One region of the Stenotrophomonas sp. 85239_Sma genome, then DNA from elsewhere that is predicted to be linked to it. Evidence: predicted binding sites of a transcription regulator. Region 1 holds the regulator's gene; each other region holds the start of a gene.
What was found. Region 1 encodes FliA, which starts transcription of late flagellar genes. Its sites were predicted from a motif close to TAAAGTTTNNCNNNCNNNGGCCGATAA; they were not measured.

Region 1 (5,597 bases):
ACCTGGTCCACCACCAGGCCGAAGCGCGCTTCGCCGGCCTGCAGCACCACGATCGTCAGCAGGGTCGACGCAGCAGGCGTCACATCCAGCCACTGGCGCAGATCGACCAGCGGCAGCGTGTGCGAACGGCGATCGAGCACGGCGCGGCCATCGAACCAGCCCAGCGAGGTGCGCGGTGCGTGCAGCACTTCCATCACGCGCGCCAGCGGCAGCGCGTAGACGTCCTCGCCGGCCTGCACCAGCAGGGTCGGCAGGATCGCCAGGGTGAGCGGCACGCGGATCAGGAAGCGGCTGCCGCGGCCCAGCTCCGACTGGATCTGGATCTGGCCGCTGAGTTCGCGGATGCGCGACTGCACCACGTCCATGCCAACGCCGCGGCCGGAAATATCCGTGACCTGCTGCTTGGTCGAGAAGCCGGGCAGGAACACCAGGTGCAGGCACTCCTCGCTGCTCAGGCGGGCAGCCGCTTCCGGATCGATCAGGCCCTTCTCGCGTGCCTTCGCGCGCAGCTTTTCCGGATCGATGCCGGCACCATCGTCCTGCACCTCGATGCTGACGTAGTCACCTTCCTGCTGTGCCGACAGCCGCACATGGCCCATCCGCGGCTTGCCTTGTGCTTCGCGCAGGTCGGGCATTTCCACGCCATGGTCGATGGCGTTGCGGACCAGGTGCACCAGCGGGTCGGCCAGCGCTTCGACCAGGTTGCGGTCGAGCTCGGTCTCGGCGCCGATCAGCTCCAGGTCCACTTCCTTCTTCAGCGAGCGGGCGACGTCGCGGGCGACCTTGGGGAAGCGCGAGAACACCTTGCCCACCGGCTGCATGCGGGTGCGCATCACCGCTGACTGCAGGCGCGCGGTGGCGATGTCGAGGGTGGACACCGCACGGTCCAGCTCCTCGTCGCGCAGGCGTGCACGCAGGGTCTTGAGCCGGTTGCGCGACAGCACCAGTTCGCCGATCAGGTTGACGATCGCATCCAGGCGCTTGGTGTCCACGCGCACGGTGTGTTCGGCTTCGGCCAGCGGCTTGGCGGCCGGCTTGGCCGCCGGTGCCGGTGCCGGTGCGGCCACCGGGCGCGGGGCGGCGATCGGTGCCGGCGCCACCGCAGCCACGGGCTTGGCGCCGGGTGCGGCGCCACCATGCAGCTGGTCGAGCAGGGCTTCGAACTCGTCTTCGCTGATCAGCCCGTCGTCGGCCTTCCTTGCCGGCGCCACTGCGGTCGGTGCGTTGCCGCCGTGCAGCTGGTCGAGCAGCGCTTCGAATTCGTCGTCGGTAATCAGGTCGCTGCCACCCGCAGCGGGTGCTGCTGCGGCGGCGGGTGCGGCCACAGCACTGCCATGCACGTCGAACTGAGCGATCAGGTCCGGCGGCGCATAGCCCGGCTCGGTGCCGGAAGACACCGCATCCAGCATCGACTGCAGGTAATCCAGCGATTGCTGGGCGGCGTCGAAGTGATGGGCCTGCAGCACGGCCTGGCCGGCACGCGCGGCGCCCAGCGCTTCCTCAGCGGCATGGCACAGCTCGACCATGGCGGTGACACCCAGGAAGCCGGCGCCGCCCTTCAGCGTGTGGTAGCCCCGGAACACCGCATTGAGCTGTTCGGCGTCCTGCGGTGCCTGCTCCAGCGACACCAGCTGTTCGCCGAGGCGATCCAGGATCTCCTGTGCCTCGATGATGAAATCGGCAGTGATGTCGTCGGATACAGCGCTCATGCTTACAGCCCCAGATCCGACAACAGGTCGTCGGCGTCGTTCTGCGAGACCGCGTGGCGGTCCAGTCCCTTCAGTGCCGGCCCGGCCAGTTCCGGGTCGGTGCGATGCTGTTCCGGCGGCAGGCCGAGCGCGCCGAAGCCTTCGTGCACGCGGCGGACGATGCCGACCACGCGACGGATGATCTGCCCGGTCAGGTCCTGGTAGCTCTGGGTCAGGGCGATCTCGGTGAGGTTGTGGCGGATGCGCTCGAGCTGCGCGTCCTGGCCCGGCTGCAGGCCTTCGGCGCGCAGCTGTTCGGTCAGGCTGCGGCATTCCTCGGCCAGGTCCAGGGTACGGTGGGTGGCCTGTTCGGTCATCGTCACCACGTGGTCCAGCCGTGCGCAGGCATCGTCCAGTTCCCCGGCTTCGCTGGGCACGGTCGGCAGTTCACCCAGTGCCTGTCCCAGCTCGCGGGCCAGCCGCGACAGGCCACTCATCATCGGCTGCGTGCGCAGCGCGACCAGCCCATCGATGCGCTGCCGCCACGCGGCTTCGTCACCGGACTCCAGTGCGTCCAGGGCTTCCTGCAGGCGCAGGGCGAGGGCGTTCTTGTCGACCGTGGTATCCATCAGGCGCTGGCTGCCAGGCGTTCGAAGATCTTGCCGAGCTTCTCTTCCAGCGTCTGCGCGGTGAACGGCTTGATGATGTAACCGTTCACGCCGTTCTGGGCCGCTTCGATGATCTGCTCGCGCTTGGCTTCAGCGGTGACCATCAGCACCGGCAGGGTCTTCAGCTTGGCGTCGGCACGGATCGCCTTGAGCAGCTCGATACCGGTCATCACCGGCATGTTCCAGTCGGTGACCACGAAATCGAACGACTGGCTCTGCAGCAGCGACAGCGCGGCATGCCCGTCCTCGGCTTCGGCGGTGTTGGTGAAGCCCAGATCGCCCAGCAGGTTCTTGACGATTCGACGCATGGTCGAGAAATCGTCGACGATCAGGATGCGCATGTTCTTGTTCAAAGCAGAGTTCCTTTGTTGTTCATTCCGGGCGGCCGGGGGCAGACGCCTCGGGGATGTTCATTCTTCGAGGCCGGCATCGGCGGCCTCGAATATCTTCAGCCGGCCGCGCAGGCGCAGCACGGCCTGGCCGTGGATCTGGCAGACCCGCGACTCGCTCACGCCGAGCACGGCGCCGATCTCCTTCAGGTTCAGCTCCTGCTCGTAGTAGAGCGAAAGCACCAGCTGTTCGCGCTCGGGCAGGTGGCCGATCGCCTTGCCCAGCTCGCGGCCGAATTCGCCGCGCTCCAGGACCTGCTGCGGGGTCGGGCCGCCCTGGGCGACGGTGTCCAGTTCGCCCTGGTCTTCGATGCGCGATTCCAGGCTCAGCACCTGGCCACGTGCGGCGTCTTCCATCAGCCGCAGGTACTCGGGCAGCGGCATCTCCATCGCGGCGGCGACTTCGGTGGCGCTGGCAGCACGGCCCGTGCTCTGTTCCAGGCGGCGGATGGTGGCGGCGGCGTCGCGTGCACGACGGTGCACCGAGCGCGGCACCCAGTCGCCACGGCGGATCTCGTCGATCATCGAGCCGCGGATGCGGATCGAGGCATAGGTTTCGAACGAGGCGCCCTGGTCGGCGTCGTAGCTGCGCGAGGCTTCGATCAGGCCCATCATGCCGGCCTGGATCAGATCGTCGACTTCGACGCTGGCCGGCAGGCGTGCGGCCAGGTGGTGGGCGATGCGCCTCACCAGGTCCGAGTGCTGGGCGATGACCTCGTTGGCCGCCGAGCGCTGGACTTCCCTGTACTGGGCTGCGCCTTTCATGCGGCCACCCCGCGCTGTTTGAGAATGCGCTCGAGGAAGAACTCGACACCGCCACGCGGTTCGGTCGGTGCCTGCCAGCGCGCGGTGCGGCGTGCGATCTCGGTGATGGCCAGCGCCGATGGGCTGGACGGGTAGGCCTTCACCACCGGCTGCTGGCGCTGCACCGACAGGCGCAGCCAATCATCCTGCGGCACGCAACCCAGGTAGTTCAGCGAGACATCGGCGAGGAACTTCTCGCAGACGCGGGTCAACTTTTCGTACAGCACGCGACCCTCGTTCGGGTCGCGCACCATGTTGGCCACCACCTGGATACGGTCCACGCCGCGCTCGCGCGACAGCACCTTGATCAGTGCGTAGGCGTCGGTGATCGAGGCCGGCTCATCGCAGACCACCACCACGGTGTCCTGCGCGGCCTGGCAGAAGGTCAGTACGCCATCGGTGATGCCGGCAGCGGTATCGACCACCATGATGTCCAGCTCGCGTTCCAGCTCGGAGAACACATTGACCAGGCCGACATGTTCGGCCGGGGCCAGCTCGGCCATGTGCCGGCGGCCGGAGGCGGCCGGGACCACCAGCACGCCGTTCGGGCCTTCAACGATGACGTCATCCAGCGTGCAGCGGCCGGCAACCAGGTCGGCCAACGTAAAGGTGGGGTTCAGCCCCAGGATCACGTCGATGTTGGCCAGGCCGAGGTCGGCGTCCAGCAGCAGCGTGCGCTTGCCCATGCCGGCCAGCGCCACGGCCAGGTTGGCCGACACGTTGGTCTTGCCCACGCCGCCCTTGCCGCCGGTCACGGCAATGGTGCGCACAGGGCCCAGCGGCTCGCTGCGGGTGGCCGACAGCGGGAAGGTCTTGGTCAGCTTGGCGTACTCACGCGACGGCATGGTTCAACTCCGGGTTGCAGGGCATATCGGCCGCTCGGCGCAAATCTTCAAGGCGAAGTACAAGATTGGCTGCACTGGCCCGGTGCAGGTCTTCCGGGACGTCCTGGCCGTCGGTCACCCAGGTGATCGGCAGGGCGTGGTCCACGGCCACCGACAGGGCGTTGCCGAAGCGGCCGGTCTCGTCCAGCTTGCTCAGCACCAGGCCCTGCAGGTTGGCCGCACCGAAGCGGCGGACCACCTCGTCCATGTCGCCGAAGCTGGTGTTGGCCGGCAGCACCAGCAGCGTGCGCACCTGGCGGGCGGCGCGCAGCCACTGCAGCTGGGCAGCCAGGGCGCGGTCGCGCGGGCCCAGGCCGGCGGTGTCGATCAGCACCAGCTTGTAGTCCTTCAGGCGTTCCAGCAGCTGGTCCAGGTCGGTGCCGCTGTTGGCTTCGTGCACGGCGATGCCGAGCTGGCGGCCGTAGCCATACAACTGTTCGCGGGCGCCGATGCGGGTGGTGTCGGTGGTGACCAGGGCGACGTCACGCGGCGCGTGCTTCTCGGCGAAGCGCGAGGCCAGCTTGGCGATGGTGGTGGTCTTGCCGGCGCCGGTGGGGCCGACCAGGGCGATCACACCGCCTTCTTCCAGCGGGTCGACCGGGGCGATCGGCAGCTTGCGCGAGATCAGCCCCAGCATCAGGCCGCGGCCGCGGTGGGCCTCGGTCTCCAGCGGGATCTGCATGGCCACGTCGCGGGCCAGGCCGGCATCGAAGCCGTATTCGTCCATCAGGTCCAGCGCGGTGGCGCGCACCGGGCAGCCACGCAGGCGCTCGTCGGTGAAGCGGTTCATCTCGCGCTCGATCACCTGGCGCATGCCGGCCACTTCCTGGCGCAGCTGGCGGATCTCGGCGTCGTCCTGGGCGACCACGGTCAGCGTCGGTGCCGGGGCCAGCATGGGGGCCGGGCTGGCGTCGACGGCGGCTTCGGCCGCTGCCGGTTCGCTGCGGGCGATCTCGGGCTGCGCATCGGTCACGGCAGCGGTCGGCAGCGGCGGTGGCTGAACGGCCGGTGCGGCGCTTTCGTGATGCGCCTCGTGCGGCGGATCGATCTGGAAGCGGGCGCGGTTGGCCGGCGTGGCGCTGGTGGCCGCCGGTGCGACGATGGCTTCGGCAAACGGGGCGTAACTCTGTTCCGGCAGTGCCGGTTCGTTGACGGCGGCGCGCG
Region 2 (5,597 bases), 2.2 Mb from region 1:
GATCGGCCAGCGCCTGGACGAAGTGAACGCCAGCCTGGAGCAGGTGCCGTTCAACCGTGGCACGCTGCTGACCATCGAACTGAGCGACCGCCGCCTGCCAGAAGTGGGCGAGTTCCACCTGCAGCTGCGCGAGGTGCTGTCGCAGCAGCAGACCGAGCAGCGCGAGCTGGCCGAATCGCAGTTCACCGTGCTGCGCCAGCTGGTCAACCGCCTGGGTTCGCAGGAAGGCGAAGACAAGCGCTGGCGCGAGCTGGTGCTGGACGTGCGCATGCACGTGGAGTTCATCGGCGTCGAGCTGGATGCGGAAACGCGCCAGCAGGTCGAGATCTACCGCAGCGGTGCCGGCAAGTCCGGTGGCCAGCGCCAGAAGCTGGCTACTACCTGCCTGGCCGCGGCACTGCGCTACCAGCTCGGCGGTGCCGACAGCCAGTTGCCCAGCTATGCCGCGGTCGTGCTCGACGAAGCCTTCGACAAGGCCGACAACGAGTTCACCGCACTGGCAATGAACATCTTCGACAACTTCGGCTTCCAGATGGTGGTGGCCACGCCGCTGAAGTCGGTGATGACGCTGGAACCCTTCATTGGTGGTGCCTGCTTCGTCGAGATCAGCGGCCGCCACGACTCCGGCGTGCTGTTGATCGAGTACGACGAAGAAGGCAAGCGCCTGAAGCTGCCCGAGCGCAGCCGCCAGCAGGCCAACGAACCGGAAGAAGCGGAGGCCTGATCCGGCCGGTTGAATGGGAATGCCGGCCAGCGGCCGGCACTGCCCATCGGCAGGGTTCATGACCCGGTAGTGCCGGCCGCTGGCCGGCAACCGCATTCACGTTCCGCGGAACGTATCCCACGCCATCCGCGCGATCAGCACCACCACCAGGCCCACGAACAGCTTGCGGATGAATGGCGTGCCGCCCTTCAACGCCAACCGCGTGCCCACCACCGATCCGATGATGTTGGCCGCCGCCATCGGCAGCGCGAACAACCACAGGATGTTGCCGGTCGGCACGAAGAACGAGATCGCCGCAACATTCGTCGCCAGGTTCACCACCTTCGATGCCGCCGATGCGCGCAGGAAATCCAGGCCGAAGAAGCGCACGAACAGGAAGATCAGGAAGCTGCCGGTGCCCGGCCCGAAAAAGCCGTCGTAGAAGCCGATTGCCGCACCGATCGCCAGCGCGATCGCCAGTTCGCGGCGGCCGATCTCCTGCGGGCGGTGCAGCGCGCCGAAGTCCTTCTTCCACAGGGTGTAGGCCAGCATGGCGATCAGCAGCACCAGCACCAGGGGGCGCACCGCGTCCTTGGGCAGCAGGCTCACCGCGGTGGCGCCGGCGAAGGAGAAGATGAAGGCGGTACCGGCCGCGAACAGTACCGGTTTCCACGGGAAGCGCACGTTGCGCGCATAGCGCCAGGCGGCCGCGCCGGTACCGAACATCGAACTGAATTTGTTGGTACCGAACAGCATCGCCGGCGTCTGCTGCGGCAGCACCGTGAACAGGCCGGGCAGCTGCACCAGGCCGCCGCCACCCACGGCAGCATCCACAAGGCCGGCGATGAAGGCGATCACCACCAGCCACCACAACTCAGGGGGAACCAGTTCCAGCACGGCGATCAATCAAGGTGGGGGCGCGACAGCATACGCCTGTCCTGCTTCAGCTGGCCCGTGCCGCGCGTGGATCAATCCGCGCAACCCGGCGACAATGCCGGCATGAGCCGAAAACCCGCCGATCCCTGCCCCTGTGGCCTGCCTGCCGACTATGCCGCCTGCTGCGGCCGTTTCCACGCAGGCGAAGCCGCACCCGATGCCGAGCATCTGATGCGTTCGCGCTACAGCGCCTATGTGCGGGGCTTGGCCGACTACCTGCGGCAGACCTGGCACCCGGACACGCGTCCGGCCGAGCTGTCATTGGACGAAGCACCCGGCCAGCGCACCCATTGGCTGGGCCTGACCGTGCACGAGCACACCGTCACCGGTACCGACAGCGCCGAAGTCCGCTTCACCGCGCGCTATCGCATCGGCGGCGGCAGCGCGGTGAGGATGACCGAACACAGCCGCTTCCAACGCATCGACGGCCGCTGGTACTACCTCGACGCAGTCTGAGCCCTACGCGCTGCGCGCAGCCAGCAGGTGCTGGCCGCCGTGCGCCCGCACCTGGTTGCGGCCCTCGTCCTTGGCCACATACAGGGCCTGGTCGGCGGCCTTGACCACGGCCATCGGCCGCGGATCCACGCGGCTGTCGGCCAGCCCGATGCTCACCGTCACCTGCACCACCTGGCCGTTGCCGCCGCGTCCGCGCTGCTGGCGGCCGGCTTCATCGTCGCGGCTGCGGGTGCTGCGGTCGCGCAGCTGCATGCGCGTATCCTCGATGCTCTGCCGCAATGCTTCCACGGCATCGACACACGCCGCCGCCGGGCGGTCCAGGAACACCACCGCGAACTCCTCGCCGCCATAGCGGAACGCACGGCCACCGTCGCCCACCCGCGCCAGCCGCGACGCCACCAGCCGCAGCACATCGTCGCCAGTGTCGTGGCCATGGGTGTCGTTGAACGATTTGAAGTGGTCCACGTCCACCATTGCGATGCTGTAGGTGCCGCGTGCCCGCTGCAGGGTCTCGTTGAACGCCCGTCGCCCCGGCAGGCCGGTCAACTCATCGCGGAAGGCCATGTGGAAGGATTCCTGCAGCATCGCGCCCAGCATCAGCAGCAGGGCGGCACCGCTCAGCGCGGGCAGCAGCACCGGCTGCAGGAAGATCCGCGGCAGCATCCACCACAGGCACAGCAGGGCCAGCAGCATCGCCGTGTGCAGTGGCCGCGGATGTCGCCACGCCTGCCAGCCCAATGCCGCGGTCGCCAGCAGGAACAGCAGCGCGGGCAGCTGCGCCAACGCGTTCCAGTCGGCGGGAATCCAGGCCCAATGACGGTTCGACAGCAGATCGTGCATGCCCTGCGGCTGCTGTGCCGCCAGCAGCAGGAAGATCACCAGTGCCGCGCCGCAGACCACGCTGCGCAGCAGCAGGTCCTGGCGCCGGCGTCCGCGCTCCGGCCACAGCGCCAGTCCCGCGAACAGCGCCGGCACCCAGGCCGAGATCGCGTGGAAGCGCAGCGGGGTCAGCGTGGTGACATGGCCATTGCGCAGGTAGCCAGCGACGTCCTGGTGCAGCAGCGCGAACACCACCGCCATCACCAGCAGCAGGCACAACGTGCGCACCTGGTGGTAGAGCAGGGCCAGGCCGGCACCGAGGCAGGCCAGCAGCCAGGGCAGGATGCGCTGGGCCGGGCTGGCCACATCCTCGGTGCCCAGCGCCATCCACAGCACCCCGACGACCAGCACGGCGGGCAGCACGAACAGGTAATGCGCAGGCTGGCGGAGCGGATGCAGGGGCACGCGGTAAGTCCAGTGCGGTGACGATGCGACCGCAGCATTGCCGTTAGCGGCGTCCCCACGCACTTCTTGAACGCGTGCGGCCGCTGCCATGTGAACGAAGTGACGCCGAACCATGACATCGCACTCACCGTCCAGCGCCGATGCTGCCCACATGGACAGCGCACCCGCCGCCGTCGCTGCTCCGCAGCGCGATCTCGCCCGCCGCTTTGCGCAGGTACGGGCCCGCAGCCTGCAGCTGGCTGCCCCGCTCAGTGCCGAGGACGCCATGCTGCAGAGCATGGCCGACGCCAGTCCCAGCAAATGGCACCTGGCCCATACCACCTGGTTCTTCGAACGCTTCGTGCTGGCCGGTTTTGCCACCACGCCGGCACATGATCCGGCCTGGGACTACCTGTTCAACAGTTACTACAAGAGCGTCGGTCCGGCGCATGCGCGGCCGCAGCGCGGGCTGCTGTCACGGCCCTCGTTGCAGCAGGTACGCGACTATCGGCAACAGGTCGACATGCAGGTGCAGTCCCGGCTGGCGGCGGGTGACCTCGACGAGCAGGCGCTGCACCACCTGCAGTTGGGACTGCAGCACGAACAACAGCACCAGGAACTGTTGCTGACCGACATCAAGCATGCGTTCTGGTGCAATCCACTGCAGCCACCGTATCGCGAGGATCTGCGGCCCGTCACAAGCACCGCTACGGCGCAGGGCTGGATCGAATCGCCCGAACGGATCGTCACCGTCGGTGCCGCAGCATGGCCACGGCACGCTGCCTTCGCCTACGACAATGAATCGCCGCCACACCGCGTGCTGCTGCCCGCGCATGCATTGGCCGAGCGCCCCGTCAGCAATGCCGAGTACCGCACCTTCATCGAGGCGGGTGGTTACCGCGAACCGCGCTGGTGGCTCAGCGAAGGCTGGGCATTGCGCGAAGCCGAGGACTGGCAGCACCCGCTGTACTGGGATGATGCCCTGCAGCGCGAGTACACCCTGGGCGGTTGGCGCGAACTGGATCCGCACGCGCCGGTCTGCCACCTCAGCTACTACGAGGCCGATGCCTGCGCCCGCTGGTCCGGCGCGCGCCTGCCCAGCGAGTTCGAGTGGGAAGCGGCCGCCGCCTCGCAGCCCCTGCGCGGCCACTTCGCCGACGACGAACACCTGCACCCGCAGGCGGGGCAGGGCAGTGGGCTGCGGCAGCTGTTCGGTGATGTCTGGGAGTGGACCGCCAGCGCCTATGGCGCCTACCCGGGCTTCCGTCCTTTTGACGGCAACCTCGGCGAATACAACGGCAAGTTCATGTGCGGCCAGTGGGTACTGCGCGGCGGCAGCTGTGCCACACCCCGCGGCCACGTGCGCGCCAGCTACCGCAACTTCTTCATGCCACCGGCACGGTGGCAGTTCTCCGGGCTGCGCCTGGCCAGGGACCTTGCATGAGCACCGTGCATGACGCGCTGCAGGCATTGACCGATCTCACTCCCGGCCGCCAACAGATCCTGGCCGACGTGGTGGCTGGGCTCTCACGTACGCCGCGGCAGCTGCCGTCCAAGTACTTCTACGATGCACGCGGCTCGCGCCTGTTCGAGCAGATCACCCAGACCCCCGAGTACTACCCCACGCGCACCGAGCTGGCGCTGCTGAAGCGCGTGCTGCCGGACATCGCCTGCACCGTTGGCCCGCGCCTGCACGTGGTCGAGCTGGGCAGCGGCAGCGGACGCAAGACCGCGCTGCTGCTGGCCGCACTGCACGACCCTGTTGCCTACACGCCGATCGAGATCTCGCGGGCCGCGCTGCTGTCCAGCATCGATCACCTGGCACCGGCGCTGCCCGAGGTGGAGATGCTGCCGGTCTGCGCCGACTTCACCCGCCCTGTCGCCGTTCCCGCACCGGAACGTACACCGGCCCGCCGCCTGCTGTTCTTCCCCGGTTCCACATTGGGCAATTTCTCCGAAGCCGATGCCGTCGCCCTGCTGCGGGCGATGCGCCAGACCATGGGCCGCGACGGCCTGGCCCTGGTCGGCATCGATCTGCACAAGGACCCGGCACTGATCGAAGCGGCCTACAACGATGCGCAGGGCGTCACCGCCGCGTTCACCCTCAACCTGCTGGCGCGTCTCAATCGCGAGATCGGCAGCGACTTCGACCTCGACGGCTTCCGCCACCGTGCCTGCTACAGCACCGCGCGGCTGCGCATCGAAACCGACCTGGTCAGCCAGTGGGCGCAGGACGTCC
Region 3 (5,597 bases), 750 kb from region 1:
CGCACGCGCTTTTGGGAGTTGGGGCGGTTAGTAACGATGCGAAATGGCAGTTTGCGGTTGATTTGACACTCAGGTGTCTTGTTTCAGGGGTGTGGATCTTCTCAGTCCCGAACATTCTTGATGAGCTTGGGTTGGCTAGTGCTGAGGAGTTTTGTGCTCGACTGTCGCAGTTCGATCCGTTTGCGCTTTCCGAAGATGGGGAGAAGTATTGGCTTGATTCCTATATGGTTGGCTCCTCGGTATCCTCCAGCATGGTTTCAAGATGTTTGATTTCTGCAGAAGGGCCCATGTTCGCGTCGGGATTTTTTGAGGAGATTGATAGATTGTTTTCTATGTCGGGAGTAGCGTGGCGTGAAGGTTCTCTTATATCGATTTCTTCTTGATTGAACTGGCGACAGCGGCTCTACCCTCTTGCCACGTTGACCGAGAGCAATGCCGCCATCGGAGGCAAACGGACGTCGGTGGCAGAGCTGGGTATCAATGCCGATACCATTGGAGTAAATTGCGCGCTGGACGTATAGAATTGTGGGCGTCAAGTTCAAATGATTTCTGACACGATCAGGAATGTTCTTCATTACTCTTATGGATACTCCATGGGGGTTCTGTGGAGAAATATGAATATGGAGTTTGAGGGGGCGTTTGAGCGGCAGACGGAAGAGTTCTTTTCTATGCTTAGGATGCTGATGGAGGAAGGGAAGCTGAAACTTGCCTCGGACGGCGTCTTTGCCGATGGCGATATCGATGCACAATTGGGCGTTCTGCGTCGTGCCTGGCCTGGAGCAAGAGATCAGGAAGATCTCGATGAGGATGGATTCTGGTTTCTTACAGATGCTCCGTTTGGATTGGTTTGGGTCGCGCCTGAGGGGGATGTCTGGACCTGATCTAGTTTGCGCCCCATCGGGTGAGGCATTCTTTCTGATTGGTGTGTTGGATTACTGTCGGGTCGCAGTGATTCAATCATTATGCATCGCTGCATCGCTGCATCGCGCTTGAATGCAGGCAGGGGTATCTCAATGGCCCGGATGCTACGTGGGGAGCGGTCTTGAATGATTTCGTGGCGAGTTCGGATAAAAGATAATGAGAGTAAGGATTGAGCCCACCTTCGGCAGCGCCGGCGGCGAAGCAGTACAGCGCACAGATGCAGCCTCCGATGGGCTGAGCGAAAAGGATGCACTGGCGATCGTGGTAGGAGACAGGTTCTCCACCTATCTCCACTACTGGAGGCTGTACGAAGCAAGCGGCAGGGCGCCAAGGCGATGGAACTGGCCGGCATTCCTGTTCTCGTCACTCTGGTTCTTCTTCCGGCGCATGCATGCGTGGGGCGCGATCTGGTTCATCCTTTCGCCGTTGCTGATGACCACCTTCGCGCTGCTGGGGCTGCCATGGTTGTCCTTGCTCTCTTTCGTGGTGTTTCGCGTACTTGCTGGAATCCTGGCGAATCCGCTGTACTTGGCGCACTGCCGAAGGATTGTCCGCAAGGTTGATGCCGAGCATCGCGGGGCACATCGTCGGCACCTTGAACTGCAGAAGGCTGGCGGCGTCAGCTACACCGCTCTGGTGATCGCCTTGGCGGTAACGGCCTCACAGAACACCCTTATCAAACTGATCGTTGGTTCGCTATCAGAGCCAATGCCCACGCAGTCCGCTGTGCACGTGGCGGCGAACCCGCCGTATCTGCCGGACCCGCAGATAGAGGAAGCGGAGCGGGTGGTGTACCAGGAGCAAATGCGTGCGATCGCAATGACGGCGTGGCCAGCGGGCGTTCCAACCGAGGGCAATGCCTGCATTGTCGAATTGCGTTTGGCGCCACCAGGTCAAGTGCTGGAGGCCAATGTCCTGGAGCCGTGTACGTTGAACGACGCCCAACGCGAGATGATGCTGGGTGAAATCAGGCGCACGGACTTCACGATCGAGGGGAAGATGCGGTTCTTCAACAGGCATACCCTTATCGACTTGCACAAGTAATGGGCATTTCGCTGTTTCTCGAAGTCGAAGTCGAAGCCGGTGCCGACCTGGATGCCGTGCTGCACGCCCTGGATTCGATCCAGGCCGAGTACTCCGAAGGTACTGACGGTCTGCGTGGGCATCTTCCAGCATCCAACACCGGCTTCGGGTCGGCATCGTCGACCCGCCGGAGGCGCTCGTAGCGGAAGGGATTGAAGCCGAGTGGCAGGTGGGCCTGCTCGGTTCGTTTCATTTCCGCGCGAGCGGGTTTGAAAGCGCGTGGGAGGAAATCTGCCGTTTCACAAAGCGCTACGCCGCGACGTGCGGGCACCGGTTTGTGCTCTCGTTCCAGTTCGAGAGCGTCTATGCGGCAAGACTCGGGAAGGATCTGGTCTTCCCGGGGCCTGCTGCTCCGTAATGCCGGATAGCGGGGCGGCAGGCCCCGGTCTGATCCCATTCTGGCTACCCGTGGCGATATACCTTATGGATATAACGCCTTCGTGAGTCGTCTGATTTCACACCTGTCTGCACAGTTCCAGGGTTTTGGATCGATATAATAATATCGGCCCATAAAGTTTCCCCTGCCTGCGCCGCCATCGATCGTACGGCCATGATCAAGGGAATTGAGATGCTCGCCTTACGCAACCTCCGAGTGGGATCCCGGCTGGGTGCCGGGTTTGGATTGCTGCTGCTGTTCATCGTGGCCATCGTCGGCCTGGTCCTGTACGGGAATCACCTGAAGTCCGCCCAGTTCGAGAAAGTGGTGGACGTCAACATGGTGAAGATGCGGCTGTTGAACGACATGCTGGATACCAACAACGCAGTGTTGATGCACCGCCGGCTGATGGTGATCAAGCGCGGCGAAGAATTCGACAAGGATTATCAGAAGGCGCAGGAGCTGTCGCAGACCTACGACGGCATCTGGGCCAAGTACATCAAGATTCCGCGCGATGCCACCGGCGATGCCTTGGTGGCGAAAATCGACGCGGCACGCAAGGCGACCGACGCCTCGACCCAGCATCTGCACGAGCGCATGAAGGCGGGTGATTTCGACGGCGCGGCCAAGGAACTGCTCGCCGAGCATGGGCTGGCAACCGCATGGAACGAGGCGATCTCGACCCTGCTGCGGCACCAGGAAACCCTGACCGAACGCAGCCGTGAGGAATACCGCGCCACGGAAGCATGGACGGGAACCCTGTCCATCGCCTTCGGTGTGCTCAGCCTGATTCTCGGCGCACTGGCCGCGTGGGCGATCACCCGCAGCCTGACTCGTCCGCTGGAAGGGGCGGTGAAGCTGGCCGATGGCATCGCCAACGGTCGCTTGGACAACAGCATCGACGCGTCCGGCAACGATGAGGTGACGCAGCTGCTCAGGTCGATGCAGCGCATGCAGGCGCAGCTGCAGTCGGTGATGGCGGCGCAGGGCGAGTTGGCACGCCAGCACGATGCGGGCAGTCTCAGCTACCGCATGGACGAGAGTGCCTTCCCCGGCGACTACGGGCGCATGGTGCATGAGACCAATGCGCTGGTCGGTTCGCACGTGCAGGTGCAGAACCGGCTGATCGAGGTGATGAAGCATTACGCCCGCGGTGATCTGTCAGTGGACATGGATCCGCTACCGGGCGAGAAGGCGGCGATCACCCAGGCAATGGACGAGACCAAGACCAGCCTGTCGGCGATCAATGGTGAGATCCGCCGGCTGGCGACGGCAGCGGCGGCGGGTGACTTCAGCCTGCGCGGCGACGAAGACCGCTTCGCCTATGATTTCCGCGACATGGTGGCCGGGCTCAATCGCCTGATGCAGACCACCGACGAAAACCTGGTGCAGGTGTCGACCCTGCTGCAGGCGATCTCGCGCGGAGACCTGACCGTGCGCATGCAGGGTGACTTCCACGGCGTGTTCGCCCGCATGCGCGATGACTGCAACGCCACCGTCGATCAGCTCAAGCAGATTGTCGGCCGCATCCAGTCCAGCGCATCCAGCATCAACCTGGCGGCAGGCGAGATCGCCTCGGGCAACACCGATCTGTCGCGGCGCACCGAGCAGCAGGCGGCGAACCTGGAAGAGACCGCGGCATCGATGGAGGAACTGACCTCCACCGTGAAACAGAATGCCGAGCATGCCCGCCAGGCCAACCAACTCGCCATCGGCGCACATGGTGTTGCTTCGCAGGGCGGCGAGGTGGTCGGCCAGGTTGTCACCACCATGTCGGCCATCGAAGCCTCGTCGAAGAAGATCGCCGAGATCATCAGCGTCATCGACGGCATCGCCTTCCAGACCAACATCCTGGCCTTGAACGCGGCGGTGGAAGCCGCGCGTGCCGGCGAACAGGGCAGGGGCTTTGCGGTGGTGGCCAGTGAGGTGCGCACGCTGGCACAGCGCTCGGCCGGTGCGGCCAAGGAGATCAAGGGCTTGATCGAGGATTCGGTCGGCAAGGTCGCTGACGGCTCGGCGCTGGTCCGCCAGGCTGGCACCACGATGGGTGAGATCGTGGCGTCGGTGCAGCGCGTGACCGACATCATGGCCGATATCTCCGCCGCATCGCAGGAGCAGAGCTCGGGTATCGAGCAGGTGAACCAGGCGGTGGTGCAGATGGACGAGACCACGCAGCAGAATGCGGCGCTGGTGGAAGAGGCCAGTGCGGCGGCACGCTCGATGGAAGAGCAGGCCAACCTGCTGGCCGAGGCGGTTTCGGTGTTCCGCACGGGTGCGGCGACGGCAGCGGCGGTGGTACGCCCTGCATTGGCAGCGGTGGCTGCGACGGTCACCCCGGTGCGTCGGCCCGCTGCGCTCTCACCCCGCATCGAACCGACACTGGCGGCCAACGCCGGTGGCTGGGAAGAGTTCTAGCAAGGCAGCACGCCGGTAGGGAGACGGCGCCCATTACGATGGCTGATCGTGGTGGGCGCGGATTTTCTTCCTGAACGCGCGATGGCCGATGAGGCGGCGGACACGCGCATTTCACTTCCGGTTGCCAACCGCGGGAGGAGACTTGCGCCATACCGGAACTCAGGAGATGGCCATGAAGACCTCGACCCGATTGCTTGTGCTGGGCACCCTGCTGGCGGCTTCGTCGGTGGCCGGCGCGCAGACCTATGGGCCGCGCGATGAGGGACGCAAGTTCAACGATGGCAGCCGCGTGGTCTGCAAGAACGTGGAAGTGCAGCGCAACTCGCGTGATCCGAACCGCATTGCCGGTACTGCGACCGGCGCGGTGATCGGCGGCCTGCTGGGCAACCAGGTGGGCGGCGGCAATGGCAAGAAGCTCGCTACCGTGGCAGGTGCTGTTGCCGGTGGTGCGGCCGGCCGCCAGATCCAGGGCAACAGCCAGCAGAAGAACGGCGACCGCGTGGTCGAGCGCCGCTGCGAACGCGTCTATCGCTGATCGATCGCCGACAGCCTGTTTTCCCCTTGCACACCGCAGTATTCGAACGCCGGCCCTGCGCCGGCGTTTGTCGTTGCAGGAAAAGGGGACGGAGGGGTTTAAGTCGCAATCCCCCCAACCGGCCGCTTACGACTTAATCCCCTCCGTCCCCTTTTTTGCGAGGAGGCGCCAGGTGGCGAGGCTGCCGTAGAGCAGCAGCAGGGCGGTGAGGGTGATCAGTTCATGGCTGACTTCCGCCAGGCTGGCGTCCATCTGGTTCAGGCGCAC

Region 2: the regulator FliA is predicted to act here: its motif matches at 3,423-3,449, upstream of ACYKG1_RS21370 (GGDEF domain-containing protein).
Region 3: the regulator FliA is predicted to act here: its motif matches at 2,515-2,541, upstream of ACYKG1_RS06420 (methyl-accepting chemotaxis protein).

The regions. Positions count from the first base shown of each region.
Region 1 is NZ_CM151163.1:2,103,192-2,108,788, forward strand. It holds gene ACYKG1_RS09880 (chemotaxis protein CheA) at 1-1,709, opposite strand, end outside; gene ACYKG1_RS09885 (protein phosphatase CheZ) at 1,712-2,317, opposite strand; gene cheY (chemotaxis response regulator CheY) at 2,317-2,709, opposite strand; gene ACYKG1_RS09895 (RNA polymerase sigma factor FliA) at 2,767-3,510, opposite strand; gene ACYKG1_RS09900 (MinD/ParA family ATP-binding protein) at 3,507-4,394, opposite strand; gene flhF (flagellar biosynthesis GTPase FlhF) at 4,381-5,597, opposite strand, start outside.
Region 2 is NZ_CM151163.1:4,605,230-4,610,826, reverse strand. It holds gene ACYKG1_RS21385 (ATP-binding protein) at 1-724, shown strand, start outside; gene ACYKG1_RS21380 (sulfite exporter TauE/SafE family protein) at 821-1,600, opposite strand; gene ACYKG1_RS21375 (YchJ family protein) at 1,703-2,095, shown strand; gene ACYKG1_RS21370 (GGDEF domain-containing protein) at 2,099-3,379, opposite strand; gene egtB (ergothioneine biosynthesis protein EgtB) at 3,531-4,802, shown strand; gene egtD (L-histidine N(alpha)-methyltransferase) at 4,799-5,597, shown strand, end outside.
Region 3 is NZ_CM151163.1:1,357,223-1,362,819, forward strand. It holds gene ACYKG1_RS06400 (hypothetical protein) at 1-383, shown strand, start outside; gene ACYKG1_RS06405 (DUF596 domain-containing protein) at 615-881, shown strand; gene ACYKG1_RS06410 (DUF2628 domain-containing protein) at 1,078-1,965, shown strand; gene ACYKG1_RS06415 (hypothetical protein) at 1,965-2,147, shown strand; gene ACYKG1_RS06420 (methyl-accepting chemotaxis protein) at 2,573-4,795, shown strand; gene ACYKG1_RS06425 (glycine zipper 2TM domain-containing protein) at 4,962-5,330, shown strand; gene ACYKG1_RS06430 (ABC transporter permease) at 5,457-5,597, opposite strand, start outside.